Linked DNA regions of Azospirillum brasilense. Each later gene encodes a partner of the first gene's protein in a complex. Links are inferred from orthologs where the notes say so. Each region holds a gene or a part of one and is shown on either strand. Other genes may lie near its edges.

The links. Proteins that work in one complex are often made in the same cells at the same time.
Region 2: the proteins of uvrA (region 1) and mfd are in contact, whole or in part, in a crystal structure (PDB 4DFC), measured with the Escherichia coli proteins. The link is inferred for Azospirillum brasilense from one-to-one orthologs.

The regions. Positions count from the first base shown.
Region 1 is NZ_CP012915.1:695,023-702,524, forward strand. Bases 2,240-5,618 are described here. They hold uvrA (excinuclease ABC subunit UvrA), read right to left. Parts: upstream 5,293-5,618; coding sequence 2,440-5,292; downstream 2,240-2,439. Other genes in these bases: AMK58_RS16955 (hypothetical protein), read right to left, coding at 2,240-2,324. Outside these bases: methylenetetrahydrofolate--tRNA-(uracil(54)-C(5))-methyltransferase (FADH(2)-oxidizing) TrmFO, read right to left, coding at 1-1,320; AMK58_RS16950 (SRPBCC family protein), read right to left, coding at 1,462-1,938; more of AMK58_RS16955, read right to left, coding at 2,124-2,239; AMK58_RS16965 (single-stranded DNA-binding protein), read left to right, coding at 5,760-6,260; AMK58_RS16970 (hypothetical protein), read left to right, coding at 6,414-6,719; AMK58_RS29690 (hypothetical protein), read right to left, coding at 6,679-7,026; AMK58_RS16975 (hypothetical protein), read right to left, coding at 7,023-7,277; AMK58_RS16980 (hypothetical protein), read right to left, coding at 7,419-7,502. UniProt on the Escherichia coli protein: The UvrABC repair system catalyzes the recognition and processing of DNA lesions. UvrA is an ATPase and a DNA-binding protein. A damage recognition complex composed of 2 UvrA and 2 UvrB subunits scans DNA for abnormalities.
Region 2 is NZ_CP012914.1:1,846,826-1,855,164, forward strand. Bases 2,578-6,793 are described here. They hold mfd (transcription-repair coupling factor), read right to left. Parts: upstream 6,405-6,793; coding sequence 2,778-6,404; downstream 2,578-2,777. Other genes in these bases: AMK58_RS31110 (ACT domain-containing protein), read right to left, coding at 2,578-2,740; AMK58_RS08570 (FAD assembly factor SdhE), read right to left, coding at 6,415-6,717. Outside these bases: AMK58_RS08555 (AI-2E family transporter), read left to right, coding at 1-1,801; more of AMK58_RS31110, read right to left, coding at 1,805-2,577; AMK58_RS08575 (crotonase/enoyl-CoA hydratase family protein), read right to left, coding at 6,850-7,629; AMK58_RS08580 (hypothetical protein), read left to right, coding at 7,829-8,339. UniProt on the Escherichia coli protein: Couples transcription and DNA repair by recognizing RNA polymerase (RNAP) stalled at DNA lesions. Mediates ATP-dependent release of RNAP and its truncated transcript from the DNA, and recruitment of nucleotide excision repair machinery to the damaged site.

The sequences.
Region 1 (7,502 bases):
CTCCAGCGCGCGGCGGGTGTAGGCGAGCTTGCGGTCGCGCCCGCGGATGCGCTCGTCCACCGGCGGGAACAGGCCGAAATTGACGTTCATCGGCTGGTAGGTGTCTGCGTTGGCGCCGCCGGTGATGTGGCCGAGGATCGCCCCCAGCGCGGTGGTGACCGGCGGGGCGGACGGTTCGCCGCCCAGACGCTCGGCGGCGGCGAAGCGCCCGGCGAGCAGGCCGACGGCGGCGCTTTCCACATAGCCCTCGCAGCCCGTCACCTGCCCGGCGAAGCGGATGCGCGGCTGCGCCTTCAGCCGCAGCGCACCGTCCAGCAGGCGCGGGCTGTTCAGGAAGGTGTTGCGGTGCAGGCCGCCCAGCCGCGCGAACTCCGCCTTCTCCAGGCCGGGGATCATGCGGAAGATCCGCGCCTGCTCGGCGTGGCGCAGCTTGGTCTGGAAGCCGACGAGGTTGTAGAGCGTGCCGAGCGCGTTGTCCTGACGAAGCTGGACCACCGCGTAGGGGCGGCGTTCCGGCTTGTGCGGGTTGGTCAGGCCGACCGGCTTCATCGGGCCGTAGCGCAGCGTGTCCACCCCGCGCTCCGCCATCACCTCGATGGGCAGGCAGCCTTCGAAGTAGGGCGTGCTCTTCTCCCACTCCTTGAAGTCCACCTTTTCGGCGGTCAGCAGCGCGTCGATGAAGGCACGGTACTCGTCCTTTTCAAAGGCGCAGTTGATGTAGTCCTTGCCGGTGCCGCCGGGGCCGGGCTTGTCGTAGCGCGACTGGAACCACGCCTTGGACAGGTCCACGCTCTCCAGATAGACGATGGGAGCGATGGCGTCGAAGAAGGCCAGCGATTCCTCGCCGGTAAAGCTACGGATTGCCTCGGCCAGTGGCGGAGAAGTGAGGGGGCCGGTGGCGATGACAACGCTGTCCCACGCCTCCGGGGGCAGGCCGGCGACCTCGCCGCGTTCCACGGTGATGAGCGGGTGTCCGGTGATCGCCTCGGTCACCGCGCCAGCGAAGCCGTCGCGGTCCATCGCCAGCGCGCCGCCCGCCGGCACCTTGTGCGCGTCGGCGCAACGCAGGATCAGCGAACCGCAGCGCCGCATCTCCTCGTGCAGCAGCCCGACGGCGTTGTACTCCGCGTCGTCGGACCGGAAGGAGTTGGAGCAGACCAGTTCGGCGAGCTGGTCGGTGCTGTGCGCCTCGGTCGGGCGGACGGGCCGCATCTCGTGCAGCACGACGGGAACGCCGCGCTGGGCGAGCTGCCAAGCGGCTTCGGACCCGGCGAGACCGCCGCCGATGACGTGAACGGGGGAAAGGGACGTATCGACCATATCAGCAACTTTCACAAAGTTGCCGAACAAGTAGACCGTCATTGTCGCCACGGCAAGACCAACCGGACCACGGTGCGGAATCGCGGCCAGGATCGTCCGCCGGTTCCGGCGATCCTGGTCGCTCGTCCGACGTGCGGTGACTTACTGGGCGGCGAGCTTCTGCTTCAGCCCGTCGAAGCCCGCGGTGAAGATGCCGGAGATCACCTTGCGCGATTCCTCGTCGCTGGCGCCGTTGGAGGTGTAGCGCGCCTTCCACACGACGCGCGTGCCCTTGCCCGCCGGTTCGGCCGACAGGGAGGCCGCGTAGTCCTTGACCGGCAGAGGGCTGGTCAGGATCGAATAGCGGATGCGGTGGCTGCTGGCGGAGGAGGAGAGCAGCCGCTCCTCGATCGCGCCGCCACCCTTGAGGGCCAGCACGCGCTCCTGCGCGCCGTCCTTGCGGCGCAGGGTGCAGCTTTCCACGGCGGGATGCCATGTGCCGAGGTTGCAGAAGGGGCCGATCTGCTGCCAGACCTTCTCGACCGGGTAGGGCAAGGTGGTCGATTCCGTGACCTCCACGGCCAGGGCCGGGCTTGCCAGCGTTATCAGGGTGGCCGCGACCGCGAACAGGGTGCGCATGGGGTTCCCTCCGTTGTTCGGCTGTTCCGGCGCGCATCGTTGGGCGCGCATTGAAATCCTAGCCGAGTAGGGAGGGATTGAAACTTGTACGTTGGTAGGACGAACAGTAGAGGGGCCGGCAAGACAACGGCCGGTCCCGCCTGTGCGGAGCCGGCCGTTTCATTTGAGAGCGAAACGAAAAGTCCTTATTCGCTCTTGGTCGTCGTCGTGCGCTCGGTGGTGGTTGAACCGCCGGTCGGCGGGGTGGTCAGGCTGGAGTTGCCGTAGTTGGGCGAGGTGGTCGTGGTGGTGGTCGTGGTGCTGGTGGACTCGTCGGTCCCGCAGGCGCTGACCAGCAAGGCCGCGCCGAAGGCCAGCGCCACACCGGACATCATGGTCCTGGACATGCTCCGTCTCCATCCTGTTTGGCGAATGATGAAGAGGAAACGCCCCCGCCGCAGCTTTGTTTCCGGGGCAAAAATCGGCCTTAAGAAAAAGGCCGGGGATGACCCCGGCCCGTCTTCATGCCCTTTTCCGGCTTTTCGGCTTCGCCTTCAGGTAGGGAGCCAGATACTGGCCGGTGTAACTCCGTTTGACCTTCACCACGTCTTCCGGGGTGCCCTCCGCGACGATCTCGCCGCCGCCGGTGCCGCCTTCGGGGCCGAGGTCGATGATCCAGTCGGCGGTCTTGATGACCTCCAGATTGTGCTCGATCACCAGCACCGTGTTGCCCTGGTCGACCAGAGCGTGCAGCACCTCCATCAGCTTTTCCACGTCGGCAAAATGCAGGCCGGTGGTCGGCTCGTCGAGGATGTAGAGGGTGCGGCCGGTGGCGCGGCGGCTCAGTTCCTTGGACAGCTTCACCCGCTGCGCCTCGCCGCCGGACAGGGTGGTGGCGGGCTGGCCGATGTGGATGTAGCCGAGACCCACCCGCTCCAGCGTCTCCATCTTGTCGCGGATGCCGGGCACGGCCTTGAAGAACTCCTTGCCCTCCTCGACCGTCATGTCGAGCACGTCGGCGATGGTCTTGTCGCGGTAGGTGACCTCCAGCGTCTCGCGGTTGTAGCGCTTGCCGTGGCAGACGTCGCAGGTGACGTAGACGTCGGGCAGGAAGTGCATCTCGATCTTGATGACGCCGTCGCCCTGGCACGCCTCGCAGCGCCCGCCCTTCACGTTGAAGGAGAAGCGGCCGGGGCCGTAGCCGCGGGCCTTGGCCTCGGGCAGGCCGGCGAACCAGTCGCGGATCGGGGTGAAGGCGCCGGTGTAGGTGGCCGGGTTGGAGCGCGGGGTGCGGCCGATCGGCGACTGGTCGATGTCGATGACCTTGTCGAGATGCTCCAGCCCCAGCAGCTCGTCATGCTCCGCCGGATGCTCGCGCGCCCCCATCAGCTTGCGCGCCACCGCCTTGTAGAGCGTCTCGATGATCAGGGTGGACTTGCCGCCGCCCGACACGCCGGTCACGCAGGTGAAGGTGCCCATCGGGATGCGCGCCGAGACGTTCTGGAGATTGTTGGCGCGCGCGCCCTTCACCTCCAGGAACTGGCCCTTGTGGCCGGGGCGGCGCTGGTCCGGCACCGGCACGAAGCGGGCGCCGGTGAGGAACTGGGCGGTAACGCTATCCGGATTGGCCTGGACTTCCGCCGGGGTGCCCTGGGCGATCACGGTGCCGCCGTGCTGGCCGGCGCCGGGGCCCATGTCCACCAGATAGTCGGCGGTGCGGATGGCGTCCTCGTCATGCTCGACCACGATCACGGTGTTGCCGAGATCGCGCAGCCGCTTCAGAGTCGCAAGCAGCCGGTCGTTGTCGCGCTGGTGCAGGCCGATCGACGGCTCGTCCAGCACGTAGAGAACGCCGGTCAGGCCGGACCCGATCTGCGAGGCGAGGCGGATGCGCTGGCTCTCGCCGCCGGACAGCGACCCGGAGCCGCGGCTGAGCGTCAGGTATTCCAGCCCCACCGCGTTGAGGAAACCCAGCCGCTCGTTGATCTCCTTGAGGATTCGGTAGGCGATCTCCTTGTCCTTCGGGCGCAGATGGTCGTTCAGCGTGCTGAACCATGTCGCCGCGTCGGCGATGGACATTTCCGCCGCCTGGGAGATGTGCTGGCCGTGCACCTTGACGGCCAGCGCCTCCGGCTTCAGGCGGGCGCCCTTGCAGGTCTCGCAGGGCTGGGAGGACTGGTACTTGGACAGCTCCTCCCGCATGTAGGCGCTTTCCGTCTCGCGGTAGCGGCGCTCCAGGTTGTTGACGATGCCCTCGAAGGCCTTGTTCGTCTGGTAGCTGCGCAGCCCGTCGTCGTAGGTCATCGTGATCGGCGCGCTGTCGGAGCCGTAGAGGATGGTCTGGCGGACCTTCTCCGGCAGCTTTTCCCACGGCGTGTCCATGGCGACGCCGAAATGCTGGGCGATGCTCTCCAGCGTCTGCACGTAATATTGGGAGGAGGAGCCGGCCCAGGGAGCGATGGCGCCCTTCTTCAGCGACAGCCGCTCGTCCGGAACGACCAGCATGGGGTCGAAGTAGATCTTGCTGCCCAGCCCGTCGCAGGCCGGGCAGGCGCCGAACGGGTTGTTGAAGGAGAACAGCCGCGGCTCGATCTCCGGAATCGTGAACCCGGACACCGGGCAGGCGAATTTCTGCGAGAAGACGGTCTGCTCGTGCGACTCGGCGTTCTCGACGAAGATGATGCCGTCGGCAAGGCCGAGCGCCGTCTCCAGCGAATCGGCGAGCCGGTTGCCCAGCCCTTCGCGGACGACGATGCGGTCCACCACCACGTCGATGTCGTGCTTCAGCTTCTTGTTGAGCGCCGGCACCTCGTCGATCTCGTGCATCGTGCCGTCGACGCGCACGCGCTGGAAGCCGCGCTTGCGAAGGTCCTGGATCTCCTTCTTGTACTCGCCCTTGCGGCCGCGGATGATCGGGGCCAGCAGCAGCAGGCGCGTGCCCTCCGGCATCGCCAGGATGCGGTCGACCATCTGGCTGACCGTCTGGCTCTCGATGGGCAGGCCGGTGGCCGGGGAGTAGGGGATGCCGACCCGCGCCCACAGCAGGCGCATATAGTCGTAGATCTCCGTCACCGTGCCGACGGTGGAGCGCGGATTCTTCGAGGTCGTCTTCTGCTCGATGGAGATGGCCGGCGACAGCCCCTCGATCGAATCGACGTCCGGCTTCTGCATCAGTTGCAGGAACTGGCGCGCGTAGGCCGACAGGCTCTCGACGTAGCGCCGCTGGCCTTCCGCGTAGATCGTGTCGAACGCCAGCGATGACTTGCCCGATCCCGACAAGCCGGTGATGACGATCAGCTCGTCCCGAGGCAGATCGACATCGACGTTCTTGAGGTTGTGCTCCCGCGCGCCGCGGACACTGATGTGCTTGTTCATGGAGTGTTCTTAGCCGAAACCGGAGGGGAAGGGAAGGCGCCAAAAAAGCTCCGAAAGCCCGGACAGATATGTGCCACGCGCAGGCGACTTGCCACCGGTACGCGTCCCTTTCCGGCCTTGCGGGACCCAGGGTCGCGGTGCGGGAATGCCAGGGGGCCGACGATGGGGAACCACCAAGGAATATGTTGGCGCCACGGACTCTGTCTGCTATGTTTGTTCATGGAGTGTTCTCTTCCATGCGGGCTGGGCGGGTTGATCCGGATGGAAGGGGCGAAGCGCTCCGGCGGCGGCGGTTGACCCGTGCCTGTCCCCCGTGCTTTGTGAAGCGCAAGGCGGGGCGGGCATGGACCGGACCACGGATCAAACCGGCCCTGCGAACAGACACCCCCGGTATCCGGACGCCCTTCCGCCGGGCGCCCGAACGGGTCGGATGGGATACCGGGAACCCGCGCTAGGAGACACGTGCGATGAATGTATGGACGTTTACGGGGCGCCTCGGCGCGGATGGCGAGCTTCGCTCCACGCAGAGCGGCGAAAAGGTTCTGGGCTTCCGCGTCGCCAACGACGTCGGGTTCGGCGACCGCAAGACCACCCAATGGGTGGACTGCTCCATCTGGGGCCGCCGCGCGGAGGCTCTGGCGCCGCACCTGACCAAGGGCAAGGCCGTGGTGATCTCCGGCGAGGTGACGATCCGCGAGTTCGAGAAGCGCGACGGCACCCGCGGCGCTGGCCTGTCGGTGCGTGTTGCCGAGATCGATTTCACCGGCGGTCGTGAGGGCGAAGGCGGCGGTGGTGGCGGTTACGGCGGGGGCGGTGGCGGCGGCTACGAGTCGCGTGGCGGTGGCGGTGGCGGTGGCTACGGCGGTGGCAGCAGCGGCGGTGGCGGCTACGGTGGTGGCGGTGGCGGCCGCAGCGGCGGTGGTGCTCCGCCCAAGCACGACGACCTGGACGACGAAATCCCGTTCTGACCACCCGGATGATCGTGAGGGAGGGGGCTTTCCCCTCCCGTCCGCCATCGGGCGAAGGCTTGTCTTCGCGGAACCTGCGCAGGCCGGGCTTGACGGGGGATGCCTGCCAACCCAGATTCCACGGCGAGCGTCCGTCGTGATCCAGGAGCAGCCATGGCACCCCAGCGCCGTCACTTCCTGCGTGCCCTTGCCGCCGTCGCGGTCGGTGGTGGCGCTGCGACCCTGTCGGGTCCCGCCGCGGCGTTCCGCGTGATTCCGAACGACGATCTGAAGGGCGTGCTGGACGAGGGCTGCGGCGCCACCGCCTATCATCGCCGGATGATCAACGAGGCGGTTCACGCCGCCGGCGTGTCATTGACGGAGGAGCAGCGCAACACGCTGCTTTCCCAGATGTCGTGCCCAACCTGCCGCTGCCCGCTCAACCAGATCGACAATCCCGCGGCTGGCTTGCGCTTTTAATGGGCCTTCGGGGGGGGGCACGACGCCGGGCGCGCCTGGCAACCAGTTCCTTCAGTCCGCGTGGGATGCGCTTGCGGTCGCCCCAGCGCACGATGATCCCGGCGGCGCGGCATTCGGCCGCCAGTTCGCGGCCATTCTCGTAGCGGTGCTGGTCGAGCAGCGGCCAGCCGTCCAACCCGCGGTAATCGAACGGGCGCCCGTCGAGGAAGTCCCGGAACCCGTCGAAGAATCGTGGATGCAGGACCACCGGCTTCGCCTCCCGCCAGGAGCGCGCGCCGTAGAAGCGGTTGTTGGTCACCCCGCTCATTGAAGCGATCCCGGAACGGCGCCCGGAGGAGTGTCCAGAACGGCCCGGCCCAACCGGTCGAGCAGACCGGCCGTCGCGCTTGGGCCATGCAGGGCGGCGAGCCGGTCCACCGATTCGACCATCATCGCCCAGGCGACCAACCGATCCGGCACGCCCTCGTGCCGCCCTTCGGCCCACAGCGAGCGCACCAGGTCCAGCGCCGCCTCGAAGCCCACCGGAACGTCCGGCGCATCCGCATCTTCGATCATCATCCCCCCGTTGCCGCGTGTCGCCAAACAGCGCCAGGGTATGTAACGTTATATCATAACATTTAAAAGGCTAAAGGATGCACTCCGGCCAGACCTTGCGGTCCCATCATGGGGGCTCCTCGCATGGTCTGGCCGAAGGTGGAATCAGCGCGGGGCAGTGGCGCGGTTCCAGTTGGTGGCGTCCGCCGGGTTGCCGGGCATTGGGGCTAAAGCCGGAGCCATCGCGGC
Region 2 (8,339 bases), on another replicon or contig:
CACCCAGACGACGCTGCTGGTCATCGCGCTGGTGGTGGCGACCCTGTATCTGGGAAGCGACATCCTGGTCCCCATCGCTCTGGCGGTGCTGCTGACCTTCGTCCTGGCGCCCATCGTCAGCCGGCTGGAGCGGCTGCGACTGGGCCGGGTGCCTTCGGTGCTGGCGGTGGTGGTGCTGGTCTTCGCGGGGATCGCCGGTTTCGGCATGGTGGTCGGTGGGCAGATCGCCGACCTCGCCAACAACCTGCCGAGCTATCAGAAGAATGTGCATGACAAGCTGGACTCGCTGCGCTCCCGCGCCACGTCGGCGGGCAGCGGCGGGGTGGTCCAACAGGCGACCGAAGCCTTCCGCGACCTGAAACAGGGTCTGGAGCAGGTGACCGGCGACACCCCGCCCACTGCCACGGCTCCGGCCAGCGCCCTGCCCGCCCCCGGCGCCGCACGGGAACCGGTGCCGGTGCGGATCGAGCAGGACGGCGACGCCCTGACCATCATCAGCGACGTGCTGGGGCCGGCGATGGCGCCGGTCGCCACGGCGGGCATGGTGCTGGTCCTCACCATCTTCATGCTGCTGCAGCGCGAGGATCTGCGCGACCGGCTGATCCGGCTGGCCGGGTCCGGCGACCTCAGCCGCACGACGGAGGCGATGAACGACGCCGGCGAGCGGGTCAGCCGTTATCTGCTGATGCAGTGCGTGGTCAACGTCACCTACGGCCTGCCCATCGGGGTCGGGCTGTGGCTGATCGGCGTGCCCAACCCGTTGCTCTGGGGCCTGCTGTCGACGGTGCTGCGCTTCATCCCCTTCCTGGGGCCGGCGATCGCCGCGGCCTTCCCGATCCTGCTGTCCTTCGCGGTCGATGGGGGATGGACCCTGCCGCTGCTCTGCATCGCCCTGTTCGTGGCGGTGGAGCTGTTCTCCAACAACGTGGTGGAGCCCTGGCTCTACGGCTCGGCCACCGGCCTGTCGTCGCTGGCGATCATCGTGGCGGCGGTGTTCTGGACCACGCTGTGGGGACCGGTCGGCCTGCTGCTGGCGACGCCGCTGACCGTCTGCCTCGTCGTGCTGGGGCGGCATGTGCCGCAGCTTCACTTCCTGGAAGTGATGCTGGGCGACCGCCCGGTCCTGCCCGATGAGGCAAAGCTGTACCAGCGCCTGCTCGCCCGCGATCCCATCGAGGCCATGGAGATCGCCGAGGAGAAGATGAGCAAGGGCGGGCTGGTGGAGGCCGGGCACGGACTGCTCATCCCCACCCTGTCGCTGGCCGAGCAGGACCGCCAGCGCAACCGCCTGAACCCGGAAGGACGGCAGGCGGTGGCCGAGGGCATGGTGGCCTTGCTGGACGAGATGATGGAGTCCTCGCCGCCCGCCGCGGAGGACACGCCGCTGGTCCTGTGCATCGGCGCCCGCAACGACCTGGACGAGGCGGCGGCGGCGCTTCTCGGCCACATGCTGCGCCCGCGCGGGCTGCGCGCCGACGTGATCCCCTGCGAGAAGGTGTCCGTCCGCTCCATCGCCGCGCTGGCCCCGACCGGCGTGTCGGCGGTGGTGCTGTCCTACCTGAACCCGTCCGCCCTGTCGCACGCCCGGCGGCTGGTGCGCCGGTTGCGCCTGCATTTCGGCCCGAACGTGCCGATCCTGCTCTGCCTGTGGAGCGCCCACCCCGAGGCCGACGCGCCGGAGCACGCCATATCCCAGACCTCAGCCGACCGCGTCGCCACCAGCCTGACCGGCGCCGTCACCCAGTTGGAGGAGATGGGTGTGCTCGCCGCCGTCGAGGCGGAGAAGGCCCCTCAGGCGTGACGGTCAGGGGGGCGCCACGACGGTGCAGACGCGCTTAAGCGCATCGGCCGCGCGCTCCACGTCGTCGTCGCGCACCAGCACGTAATCGGTGTCGTAGGTGGACATGGCGAAGATCGGCACCCGCGCCTGGGCCAGCGGCACGGCGATGCGCGCCAGCACGCCGAACAGCGAGAAGTCCAGCGGCCCCTCCACCTTGAAGGCGCGCCAGCCGCGCTCCGCCGTCACGCCGTCCGGCACGCGGGATTCGCGGCAGAGGATGGACAGCTCCTCCCCCGTGCGGGTGGCGCTGACCAGCGGGTCGGTCCAGTCGAGCCAGCCGGGCATCCCGTCCCCCGGCGCCAGCCGCGCCACCGCCAGCCGGTCGGGCAGGACCGACAGGGTCAGCGGCTTGGTCTCCGGCAGCAGGGCGGCGTCCAGCGTGGCGCGGTCCACCTCGAACGGCTTGAGGATGCGTTTGGCCCGTGCGGCCAGCGACGGGATGCGCGAGCGCATGGCGCGACCCAGCATGTCCGCCGCGACCGGGCGAAGCTCCGGATCGTCCGCCGCCAGATCGACCATGGCCTGAAGCGCGGCGCTCTGCACGATCCGGCTGGCCCGATTCTCGAACCAGCCTTCCAGAAGCGCGACCATCCGCTCGCGCTGCTCCCCGGTCAGGGTCAGGCGCGGCAGGATCGCCGCCAGACGCCAGCGCACCTCGGCCTGCTCGATCGCCGCCGCCTCGGTCAGCAGCCGTTCGGCGAAGGCGTCCAGCAGACGGGCGGCGCCGCGCGACACCCGCTCCAGCGCGTCGGCGGCGCGCATCCGCACCCCGGCGTCGCCGTCGAACAGGCAGGCGACCAGTTCCGGCAGACGGGCGGGATCGGCGGCCACGGCCTCTGCCACCGTCGGAATGTCGCCGAAGGTCCGCCGGTCGCCACCAAGCGCCAGGGCCTTCGCCAAGCCCCTGTCCTTGGGGCCGCTCTCCTTGTTCATCGCCTCAGCGCCGCCCGAAGGGACGCGAGGGGATGTTCCGCCCGAACTTGGACCCGACCTTCAGCGCGCTGGGGCGCGGCGGCGGCGGGGGTGGCGGGGGCGGTGGCGCCTCACCCTTCGGCACGGCGCCGCCGCCGGCCATCTGCGCCAGATCGCTCATCAGCCGGTTGACGCCGCGCACCCGCTGGGCCTCGTCGGCCCATTCGCGGGTGTAGACCAGCTTGTGGTCGGGGCGCAGCTTCATCAGGCTCATCTGCTGGCTGATGTAGGTCAGCAGCTTGGCCGGCTCGGCGTAGCTGTTGTTGCGGAAGGTCAGCACGGCGCCCTTCGGCCCGGCGTCCACCCGCTCCACCCCCGCCTGACGGCAGAGCTGCTTGATGGTGACGACGTCCAGCAGGTTCTCCACCTCGCCCGGCAGCTTGCCGAAGCGGTCGATCAGCTCCGCCGCGAAGCCGTCGATCTCCGCCCGGTCCACCAGATCGGCGATGCGGCGGTAGAGCGACAGGCGCACCGTCAGGTCGGGGACATACTCCTCCGGGATCAGCACCGGCGTGCCCAGGTTGATCTGCGGGGTCCAGGGCTGGTCCTCCGCCCCGCTCGGCACCTGCCCGTCCATGTTGGCGCGGGCGTTGGCGACGGCCTCCTCCAGCATGTGCTGGTACAGCTCGACGCCGACCTCCTTGACGTGGCCCGACTGCTCCTCGCCCAGCAGGTTGCCGGCGCCGCGGATGTCCATGTCGTGGCTGGCCAGCTGGAAGCCGGCGCCCAGGCTGTCCAGCGTCTCGATGACGTGCAGCCGCTGCTGCGCCGTGCCGGTCAGCGGCTTGTTCGGCGCGTAGGTGAGGTAGGCGTAGCCGCGCACCTTCGACCGGCCGACGCGCCCGCGGATCTGGTAGAGCTGGGCCAAGCCGAACATGTCCGCCCGGTGCACGATCAGCGTGTTGGCGTTGGGGATGTCGATGCCGCTCTCGATGATGTTGGTGGCGAGCAGCACCTCGAACTTGCCCTCGTCGAAGGCGGTCATCACCTCTTCCAGCTCGCTGGCCGGCATCTGGCCGTGGGCGGTGACGATCTTGACCTCGGGCACCAACTCGCGCACCCGCTCGGCGACCTTGGGCAGGTCCTCGACGCGGGGGCAGACATAGAAGGTCTGGCCGCCCCGGTAATGCTCGCGCAGGATGGCCTCGCGGACCACCACCGGGTCGTAGGGCAGCACGAAGGTGCGCACCGCCAGACGGTCCACCGGCGGGGTGGCGATCAGCGACAGCTCGCGCACGCCGGACAGCGCCATCTGGAGCGTGCGCGGGATCGGCGTGGCGGTCAGCGTCAGGACGTGCACGTCGGCGCGCAGCTCCTTCAGTCGCTCCTTCTGCTTCACGCCGAAATGCTGCTCCTCGTCCACGATGACCATGCCGAGCTGCTTGAACTGCACGCCCTTGCCGAGCAGCGCGTGGGTGCCGATCACGATGTCGGCGGTGCCCTCCGTCAGCTCCTGCTTGACCTTGGTCTGCTCCTTGGCGGTGACCATGCGGGAAAGCTGAACGATGCGCAGCGGCAGCCCGGCGAAGCGGGTGGTAAAGGTCTTGAAATGCTGGCGCGCCAGAAGCGTGGTCGGCACCACCACGGCGACCTGCTGGCCGCTCATGGCGACGAGGAAGGCGGCGCGCAGCGCCACCTCCGTCTTGCCGAAGCCGACGTCGCCGCAGACCAGACGGTCCATCGGACGGCCCGAGCCGAGATCGGTGAAGACCTCCTCGATGGCCTTCAACTGGTCGTCCGTCTCCGGATAGGGGAAGCGGGCGGCGAACTCCTGATAGACGCCCTCCGGCGTGTAGACCGGGTCGGCCTTCTTCAGCATGCGCTCGGCGGCGATCTTCAGCAGCGCCTCGGCCATGTCCTTCAGGCGCTTCTTGACGCGGGCCTTGCGGCCCTGCCAGCCGGCCCCGCCCAGCTTGTCGAGCTGCGCGTGCGCGTCCTCCGACCCGTAGCGGGTCAGCACTTCGATGTTCTCGACGGGGACGTAGAGCTTGTCGCCGCCCTCGTAGATCAGCCGCAGGCAGTCGTGCGGCGCCCCGGACACCTCCAGCGTCTCCAGCCCGTCGTAGCGCCCGATGCCGTGGTCCATGTGCACCACGAGGTCGCCCGAGGCCAGCGCCGTGTATTCGGCGATGAAGTTGGCGGCCTTGCGCTTCTTCTTCGCCGCCGGGCGGACGAGGCGGTCGCCGAGGATGTCCTGCTCGGTGATGACGGCCATGTCGGCGGAGGTGAAGCCGTGTTCCATCCCCAGCACGATCATGCCGATGACGTGACGGTCGAAGCGGCGGACGTCCTCGACGCTCTCCGCCGGCTCCAGCCCCGGAATGCCGTGGTCGCCCAGCACCGTCATCAGACGGTCGCGGGAGCCCGCGGAATAGCCGGCCACCAGCACGCGCCGCCCGTCGGCCCGCAGCGCCCGGATGTGGTCCTTCACCGCCTCGAAGACGTTGACGTCGGGACGCGCCCGCTCCTCGGCAAAGTCGTGGCCGCGGCGCCCGCCGGCGTCCAGCGTGCCCTTGATGCCCGGCGGCGTGCCGAAGGGCTGGAGCTGCGCCACCGCGTGGGCGGCGAACAGGTCGTCCCAGGCCTGGGCGTCGAGGAACATCATGCCGACCGGCACCGGCTTGTAGACCGGCGAGCCCGTCCGCTTCTCGATGACGATCATGCTCTCGCGGGAGGCGTGGAAGTCCACCACCTGCGCGATGCGCGAATCGCGCGCCTCCGTCGCCTGATGGTCCAGCGACAGGATGGCCTTGGGCATGTAGGCCAGCAGCGATTCCATCGTCTCGTGGAACAGCGGCAGCCAGTGCTCCATGCCGCCGTACTTGCGCCCGGCGCTGATCGCCTCGTAGAGCGGGTCGTCGTCGGTGACGGCGCCGAACAGCTCCCGGTAGCCGGAGCGGAAGCGGGCGATGCCCGCCTCGTCCAGGAAGACCTCCGACATCGGCTTGAGGTCGATGCCGTCGCGCTTGTCGGTGGTGCGCTGCGACATGGGGTCGAAGCTGCGCACGGCCTCCAGCTCGTCCCCGAACAGGTCGAGGCGCAGCGGCTCGTCGGTGCCCGGCGGGAACAGGTCGACGATGCCGCCGCGGACGGCGAACTCGCCCGGCTCGCGCACCGTCTGGGCGCGGGTGTAGCCGTTGCCGGCCAGATAGCGCTGCAGCTTCTCCAGGTCGATCCGGTCGCGCAGCTTCGCCGAGAACACCGCGTCGCGGAAGGCGGCGCGGGGCGGCACCTTCTGCACCATGGCGTTGACGGTGGTCAGCACGACCAGCGGCGGCGCGTCCGCCTTGCGCGCCAGCAGGCGGGTCAGCGTGTCGATGCGCTTCGCCACGATGCCGCCGTTGGGCGACACGCGGTCGTAGGGCAGGCAGTCCCAGGCCGGGAAGACCTGCACCTCCAGCGACGGCGCGAAGAAGGCCAGCGCCTCCGCCAGCTGGGCGGCGCGGGTGTCGTCGAGCGCGACGTGGAGAAGTCCCGCACTCCCCGCCCGCTTGGCGAGGTCGGCGAGGACGCGGGCGTCATGGCCGGCGGGGGCGCCGCCGACCAGAAGGCGGCCGGAGCGTCCCGGCTGCAACTGTTCGAAGCTGGGCAAGGATCGGGCCTCAGGACCCCTGACGGGGCGTGTAGCGGAACTTGGTCAACAGCTGCATGACGTCGGTGTCATGCTCGGCGGGCAGCGGCTCGCGCCCGGCGTACCAGTTGTAGAGGTCGGGGTCGCTGAGTTCGAGCAGCGCCTCGTAACGGTCGAGCTGCGCGTGGTCGAAGGCCGGGACATGGGCATCGGCGAAGCTGCCGATCAGCAGGTCCATCTCGCGCATGCCACGGTGCCACGACCGGAAGCGCAGCCGCTTGCGCCGGTTTTCCAGGGATTCGCCGCTCTCGGACAGGGTGTTCTCGTCGCTCATGCCATCCACGCCAAAAAGCCCCGGCCCCGGAAGATAGGGGGCGGAGCGGTCCACATCCACCCCCGCATCCTGCACACCGGCGCGCGCCCGCGCAAACCGAAACGCCGGACGATCCCCCGGAAGGAGCGTGATTCAGCGCGCCAGCCACGCCTCCAGCCCGTCGCGCAGGTCGGGGCCGGGGGCCAGCCGGGCGAAGCGCTCGGTCTCCACCGCCAGCCCTTCGCCGATGGTCATGTTCAGTCCGCGGGTAACCGCCCCGAGGATGCCGGACACCGCCGCCGGGGAGTGCCGGACGATCCGCCCGGCCAGTTCGAAGGCCGCGGGCAGCAGCGCGTCGTGGGGCACCACCTGATTGACCAGCCCGACCGCCAGCGCCGTCGCGGGCGGGAAGGCGTCGCCGGTCAGCAGCCATTCCAGCGCCCGCTTGCGCCCGGCGTTGCGGGGAAGCCGCTGCGTCCCGCCGAAGGTCGGCATCATGCCGAGCTTGATTTCCGCCTTGGAGAAACTCGCCCGCTCACTGGCGACGGCGAGGTGTGCCGCCTCCAGAATCTCGCAGCCGCCGCCGTAGCAGATGCCGTTTACCGCGGCGATGATGGGCTTGGGAAAGGACTCGATCCGCGCGCACAGCGTCTGGCCGGGCCGGAAGGCGCGCACCGCCGCCTCCGGCCCCCGCCGGACGGCCGGGGTGAACTCCGCGATGTCCGCCCCGGCGGAGAAGGCGCGCTCCCCAGCGCCGGTGACGATGATGGCGCGTACCGCCGCGTCGGCCTCCAGCGCGTCCAGCGTGTCGAGCATGGCGGCGGCCAGCGCCGTGCTGATGGCGTTCAGCTTGGCGGGGCGGTTCAATGTGAGGGTGGCGATGTCCCCAGCAGTGACGCACAGGATGGGATTGACGGAATCGGTGTGGGACATGGCACGGTCCTTTTGTCCTGCGTTTGCGATGCGCCACTGTCGAGCCCGAGCCACGCCCCTGACAAACGAGTACGCCGCGTGTTCGGGTGAGCAACGCTCACCTGAAACGGGGCCTCCGCCGCAGGCCAAAGCGTCACCTTGACAGAATCGCGACAGTTGGTACACTGAACAGTCCCAGCCACTTTCGGTGGAGGTCGCCATGACCGACGGATCGATCGGACGCCCGGAACCTCTGGTCCGTTCGGCCGGCGTGGTGGAGCGCACCGGCAGCGCGACCGACCGCAGGAAACGGCGACAGAATCGGCAGGACCTGCAACAGCAGGAGCGCGAGCGGCAGGAGCGCCGCGACCAGGACGAGGCCAACCACAAGCGGCGGCGCCTCTACGACCTGCTGTTCGACGAGATCGATGAGCTGGACACGCTGAACGCTGGGCAGCGGGCGCGCATCAAGCAGAATCTGCGCGCGCAGCTCGCCAACCGCCGCCCGCCGCCGCACCTCGCCCCCAACCTCGCCCAGCCGCCGCCGGGGGATGAGGACATCGAACGCATTGCGGCGGCGCTCCTCGAAAAGGCCGTCGCGGCCCAGTCGGTCGATCATGACCACATCGTCGACATGGCGGCGCCGACTCACCCGGCGCTTCCGCCCGGACAGACGGCGGAGAATGTGGCGCTCGCCAACCAGCTCCGCGATTGCCTGGAACAGCGGACGA